2 regions of the Cryobacterium sp. TMT2-15-1 genome follow, and region 2 is predicted to be linked to the other one. Evidence: predicted binding sites of a transcription regulator. Region 2 holds the regulator's gene; the other holds the start of a gene.
What was found. The regulator LexA, encoded in region 2, represses DNA repair genes until DNA is damaged. The targets are predictions, from matches to a motif close to TCGAACANNTGTTCGA.
Positions count from the first base shown of each region.

Region 1: a site for LexA is predicted at 1,996-2,011, ahead of E3O62_RS08665 (DNA polymerase III subunit alpha). Genes of this name have one in related genera too.

Region 1 covers NZ_SOGD01000032.1:79,385-82,795, forward strand. Annotated here, with positions in the region: gene E3O62_RS08665 (DNA polymerase III subunit alpha) at 1-1,957, opposite strand, end outside; gene E3O62_RS08670 (AI-2E family transporter) at 2,119-3,195, shown strand; gene E3O62_RS17545 (3-hydroxyisobutyryl-CoA hydrolase) at 3,224-3,411, opposite strand, start outside.
Region 2 covers NZ_SOGD01000034.1:31,148-34,558, forward strand. Annotated here, with positions in the region: gene hisB (imidazoleglycerol-phosphate dehydratase HisB) at 1-71, opposite strand, end outside; gene E3O62_RS09455 (histidinol-phosphate transaminase) at 98-1,186, opposite strand; gene E3O62_RS09460 (LysM peptidoglycan-binding domain-containing protein) at 1,227-1,583, opposite strand; gene lexA (transcriptional repressor LexA) at 1,867-2,571, shown strand; gene metE (5-methyltetrahydropteroyltriglutamate--homocysteine S-methyltransferase) at 2,779-3,411, opposite strand, start outside.

The sequences.
Region 1 (3,411 bases), on a different contig from region 2:
GGGAGATCTCCACGGTGAGATCGTTGAACACCTCGGGCTGCAGCTTGCCGACCAGCTCCATCTGACCGGGAGATTCGATCTGGAAGATGCCGAGGGTGCGAGTGGAGCGGATCAGTTCGAAGGTGTCCGGGTCGTTCAGTGGGATTCGGTCGAGGTCAATGATCTCGCCCGACAATCGGTGATGTTCCTCGACGGCGTGGGCCATGGCCGACTGCATCCGCACACCGAGGATGTCCAGCTTGATCAGGCCCATCGGGTCCATGTCGTGCTTGTCGAACTGGGACATGGGCAACCCCATGCCGGACGCCTGCACCGGGGTGCGGTCGAGCAGGGAGGCGTCGGAGAGGATGACGCCGCAGGGGTGCACGGAGATGTGCCGGGGAAGCCGGTCGAGTTTGGCGGTCAGGTCGACCAGCAGGTCGAGCTGCGAGGAGGCGCGCACCTCGGCGGCCAACGGCTCGAGCTCGGGCTTCTCGGCCAGGGCGCGGCGGAAGTCGCGCGCGTTGAAGCGCCACATCTGCTTGGCGACCGCGGCCACCTGCTCGTGATTCATGCCGAGGGCCAGGCCGGCGTCGCGCACGGCGCCGCGGCCGCGATAGGCGTTCGTCATGGACATCAGCGACACCCGATCGCTGCCGAAGGTGTCAAAGAGCGTGCGATAGACGTCGTGCCTTCTGGCGGACTCGACGTCGAGGTCGATGTCGGGCAGGGTCTGCCGCTCGGGGGAGAGGAACCGCTCCCAGAGCAGCCCGTTGGAGATGGGCTCGACGGAGGAGGTGTGCAGGGCGTAGTTGAGCACCGAGCCCACCCCGGACCCGCGCGCCTGGATGCGGATGCCCATTTCCCGGATGATGTCCGCCACCCGGGCGACGGTGAGGAAGTAGCCGGCGAAACCGAGGTGCTCCACCGTCTTCAGCTCGTGCACGAGACGTGCGTGCGCAGCATCCGCCAGCGACCGGCCCGCCGGCGACGTGACGGGGTAGCGGTCGTCGATGCCGGCCCGGGCTCGGGCGTGCAGCTCGGTCAGCGGGTCGCCGCTGACGCCGATGATGCGCGCCTCCGGCATGCGCGGGCGACCCAGGCCGATGTCGGAGTCCGGGTCGAGGCTGCACCGCCCGGCAAGCTGCTCGGTGTCGCGGAACAGTCGGTCGACGGCGCCGTCGTCGTGCAGCCCGGCGTCGACGACCATGCGCGCCACCTGCCTCATGGCGACTTCGGGTTTCAGCCAGGCCTGGCCGTTGGTCTGCAGCTGCTCCAGGTTCGCCAGCGCCGTCAGGGTGCGGGCCGCGTCGGCCAGGTCGGCGGTGACGGCCTCGTCGGGGGTGCCGTAGCGCACGGCGTTGGTGAGCACGGCGGGCAGTGCGGCGTGCTCGAAGAGGGCGAGCATGCGGGTGGCCGGCGTCACACTGCCGGGAGTGCCCGGCGCCGCCAGATGGCAGACGATTTCACCCACCACCGATTGCGGCGGCAGGGCGCGCAACCACGCGGTGAGGCAGGCGCCGGCAGCATCGGTGTCGCGGCGCTCGACCGATTGGCCCACGTCGGAGGCAGGGCCGAGCAGCACGGTGAGGCAGTGCAGTCCGGCCAGCTCGGCGAGGTGCGAGCGGGCGATGCTGGGGCGCCCCGACGCGCTGTGCGCGGCGCTGTTGTGGGCGGCGCTGACCGCGCGGCAGAGGGCCGCATAGCCACGACCGTTCATATCACCGTGGGCGAGCACCACGATCCGGCCCAACGGATGCCCGTCGTCGTCGTGCACCGCGAGGTCGGCGCCCAGCCCCGGCCGGATGCCCGCTGCCGCGCAGGCGCGCACGTGTTTGACCGCGCCGTAGAGACCGTCCCGGTCGGTGAGGGCCAGGAAGGAGCCGTTCTGCGCCTGCGTCTGCTCCACCAGTGACTCGGGGAGAGTGACCCCGAAGTGCGTGGAGTAGGCGCTCGCGACGTGGAGGTGTGCGAACATGTGTGTACTCCTCTGCGGGCAGGTCGATGGGTGATAGATAGAACAAATGTTCGATGTAGGGAGTGTACGTCACACGGCCGACACGCGCTACCGGCAGTCTGCCGAGGCAGTCTGGCTAGGCTGGGTGGCTCAGCCGTTGTTCGCCTCGTTTGGAGATCCCTATGACCACGCCCACTTCGTCCTGGACGGACTATCTCGGCCGGGCCGCCATCCGCTCCGGCCAGGCCCTGCTGGTCCTCGCCCTGCTGGTGGTGGCCATCTACGGGATCACGCAGCTCAAGCTGGTCTTCACCCCGCTCCTGATCGCCCTGATCGTGGCCTCGGCGCTGCGCCCCTTCATGCGGTTCCTGCTGGCCCGCGGGGCGAACGAATCCCTTGCCGCGGCGATCACCCTGATCTTGAGCGTCGCGGTCTTCGGTGGCGTCGTCACCCTCGTGGTGTTCGGCATCCGTGGCGAGTGGGACACCCTCTTCACCTCGGCCAGCAAGGGGCTCGACAGCCTGCAGGAACTGCTCACCAGCGGCACGCTGCCGATCGATTCCGCTCAGATCGATTCGGTGCGCGAGTCGGTCATCGACTTCGCCACCAGCAGCCAGTTCGGGTCCGGGGCCCTGGCCGGGGTCTCCGTGGCCGCCGAGATCGTGGCCGGCGTGGTGCTCGGCCTCGTCGTGCTCTTCTATTTCCTGAAGGACGGCCCCCACATTTGGAGCTTCCTCATCCAGCCGCTCGCCGGCAAGCGGCACGAGCGGGCCGCACGCATCGGCGTGAGCAGCGTCGAGGTATTCGGCAACTACGTGCGCGGCACGGCGATCGTCGCGTTCGTCGACGCCCTGTTCATCGGGATCGGACTGTGGATCCTGCAGGTTCCGCTGGCGCTGCCGCTCGCCGTCATCGTCTTCGTCGGCGCCTTCATCCCCATCGTCGGGGCGACGGCCGCCGGCATCCTCGCCGCACTGGTGGCCCTCGTCACGAACGACCTGACCACCGCCATCATCGTGGTCGCGATCGTGGTCGCCGTGAACCAGCTCGAGGGCAACTTCCTGTCCCCGGTGGTGCTCGGCAAGTCACTGCGCCTGCACGGCCTGGTGATCCTGCTGGCGCTGACGGCCGGCACGATCCTGGGCGGCATCGTCGGCGCGGTCATCTCGGTGCCGATCGCCGCCGTGGGCTGGGCCGTCATCAAGGCCTGGAACGCTCCCACGCCGCCGGTTCCGGTGCCGCCGGTCGCGCCGGTCTAGCTCACGAATTCGTTCGGGCGAGCGGTGATCAGCTGAAGGCGGAGATGCCGGTCACGGCCCGGCCGACCAACAGCGCGTTGATCTCGTAGCTGCCCTCGTAGGAGTAGATCGCCTCGGCGTCGGCGAAGATCTTGGCCATCTCGTACCGGGTGCTGATGCCGTTGCCGCCGAGCAGACCGCGGCCCAGGGCCACCGTTTCGCGCATCCGGGTCGTGC
Region 2 (3,411 bases):
ATGCTCGACTCGCTGGTCTCGCGCTGCAGGTGGGCGAAACGGGGCGAGGTGGTCGCGAAAGAGAAGCTCATACGGCTAGTTTATTGGCCCGAGCCGTTCACGGCCGCCCAAGCGCCTCGAGAGCGTCGAGGAACGCCGTCGTCTCGGACTCGGTGCCGGCGCTGACCCGCAGGTGGCCCGGGATTCCGACGTCGCGCACGAGGATGCCTTCCGCCAGCAGCGCCTCGAAGGTGGCCCGAGGGTCCTCGACGCCGCCGAACAACACGAAGTTGCTCGCACTGCGCAGCGGAGAGTAGCCAAGCCGGGCCAGTTCGCTCACGATGCGGTCCCGCTGCCCGCGGATGTCGTCGACCATGGCGAGCATCGCGGGCGTGTGGACGAGGGCGGCGACCGCGGCAGCCTGGGTGAGCGCGGACAGGTGGTAGGGCAGACGAACCAGGCGGAGGGCATCCGTCACGGCGGGATCGGCGGCCAGATAGCCGACGCGCACACCCGCGAAGGCGAACGCCTTGCTCATGGTGCGGGACACCAGCAGGCGCTCCCGGCCGGGCAGCAGGCTCAGGGCGGTCGGCGCGTCATCCGTCCCGAACTCGGCGTATGCCTCGTCGACGACGACGATGCCGTCGGTCGCGTCGTAGACGGCCGCGATCGTCTCCAGGGACAGGGGCGTGCCGGTGGGGTTGTTCGGCGAGCAGAGGAAGACGAGGTCAGGGGCAACCCGGTCGACCCACTCCACCGCCGTTGCCGGGGAGAGTTCGAACTCGGCGTCACGACCGCCCGCGATCCAGCGGGTACCGGTGCCGGAGGCGAGCAAAGGGTACATGGAGTAGGTCGGTGCGAAGCCGAGAACGGACCGACCCGGGCCGCCGAAGGCCTGCAGCACTTGCTGAAGAACCTCGTTGGATCCGTTGGCGGCCCAGATGTTCTTTCGAGTGAGGCCGTGACCGAGATAACGGGCGAGGGAATCCCGCAGCTCGGTGAACTCCCGATCGGGGTATCGGTTCACGGTCGTGACCGCCACGGCCAACGCCGCCACGATGTCCTGCGCCACCTCAGCCGGGATGCCGTGGGTGTTCTCATTCACGTTGAGAGCCACCGGCACGTGCAACTGCGGCGCCCCGTAGGGGGTGAGTCCGCGCAGATTATCGCGAAGGGGCAGATCGTTGAGACTGGTCACTCCCCCCATGTTACCGGGGTGAGACCGGCGGGGACTCGTTGCGGGTAGTTCACAGGTCGTTCGGAAGCGCCAGCCGCTGACCGGGCTGCACGCTGTCGGACGGCAGCTGGTTGAGGCTCACAATCTCGGCGATCACCTCGCGCGGATCGGCCGTGGGCGCAATTGTCTCGGCAAGTTGCCAGAGCGACTGCCCCGACTTGATGGTGACGTAGTCGAAGGCCGTGGCCACGCGACCGACGGTCGAGTTCTCGGCGGCGGCAATGCCTCCGTTGAGGGCGACGGCCAGAGCCACGGCCACGAGCGGAAAGGCAGCCAGGCACGTGAAAACGACGCGACCGCGCCGGGTGAGTCGGAGCCGGGTGCGTCCGGTCGTGATGGGGACGCCTCGTTCAAGTGCAGTGCTCATGTCATACCTCCTGTGAGAAGCTACATCCGACTCTCGGCCGGGAGAGCCGGATACGAACTTATGTTCCGAATGTATATTCGATTATTCGAACAATCAAGCTTTTTTCGGTAGTTTCTGAAATATTCATCCCGACCCACTCGAATACATGTTTGTTTAATGGCCTCAACGCGGATACAGTTTCGATTGTTGATTGACACTCAATCAGGCACCCCCGACATTCGCGTGAATCGGCGGCATTCGATGCGTGCCGCCAGCGCATCAATCACAACGAGGAGCGACGAACGTGGCACAGAACACCAGCGGTCCCCGCGACAAGGGCGGCACCAGACGGCGCAAGAGCCTCAGCGAGAAGCAGCTCGCCATCCTTGACGTCATCCAACGCTCGGTCAGCCAACGCGGCTATCCGCCGAGCATGCGGGAGATCGGCGACGCCGTCGGCCTGTCGTCACTGTCGAGCGTCACCCACCAGCTCAACCAGTTGGAACTGAGCGGTTACCTCCGCCGTGACCCGAACCGCCCCCGAGCGCTGGAGGTGCTCATCGAGATTCCGCAGTCGCCCGAAGACACGACGGCCGGAGCCTCGGAAAGTTTCCACACCGGAGTGCAGGTCGGCGACGCCGCCATGGTTCCGCTCGTCGGTCGCATCGCCGCCGGCATCCCGATCACCGCCGAACAGCAGATCGACGAGATTTTCCCGCTGCCCCGCCAGCTGGTGGGGAAGGGCGACCTGTTTATGCTCAAGGTGTCGGGCGAATCGATGATCGACGCCGCCATCATGGACGGCGACTGGGTCGTCGTGCGGCAGCAGAAGACCGCCGAAAACGGTGAAATCGTTGCTGCCATGCTCGACAACGAGGCAACCGTCAAGGTCTTCCGCCAGCGCGACGGGCACACCTGGCTACTGCCCCGCAACACCAACTTCGAACCCATCGTCGGCGATCACGCCGAGATTCTGGGGAAGGTTGTGGCCGTGCTGCGGTCGGTTTAGGGCAACAGCACTGAAGTTCATTAGCACTTCAGGCCGACTCTTGATCTCGCCGGTTTCGACCAACGTCGTGGTGACGCGCGTGTGTTGAGTCACCATGGTTGTTTCGGTCGGGCCTTATGGGCCGGGTCTTGTGGGCCGGGTCTTGTGGGCCGGGCACGAACACTGGTTTTGGTGTCGTGCCCGGCTTTTGTGTGGGTGGAGGCAGGGTCAGGCGGAAACGGAGGAGGTCAGGCGGGCGCGGAGGATGCGGGTCGCAGCGAGCATGTTGTGCAGGGACTGGACGGTTTCGGCGTAGCCGCGGGTTTTGAGGCCGCAGTCGGGGTTCACCCAGAGCCGGATGGCCGGGATGGCCGCCGCGGCGCGCTCGAGCAGGTCGGTGAGTTCGGCCACGCTCGGCACACGCGGCGAGTGGATGTCCCACACTCCCGGGCCGATACCGTGGTCGAAGCCCTGGGACCGGATATCGCCCACCACCTCCATGCGAGAGCGTGCCGCCTCGATGCTGGTCACATCCGCGTCCAGGTTGCGGATCGCGTCGATGACCACCCCGAACTCCGAGTAGCAGAGGTGGGTGTGGATCTGGGTGGCCGCGGCCGCACCGGCCGTCGCCAGGCGGAAGGACCCCACCGACCAGTCGAGGTATTCCGCCTGGTCCTTCTGCTTCAGCGGCAGCAGCTCCCGCAGCGCGGGCTCGTCGACCTGGACGATCTGAATGCCGGCCGTCTCCAGGTCGGCGATCTCGTCCCGCAGGGCCAGGGCCACCTGCCTGGCCGTCTCGCCGAGCGGCTGGTCGTCGCGCACGAACGACCACGCGAGGATCGTGACCGGACCGGTGAGCAT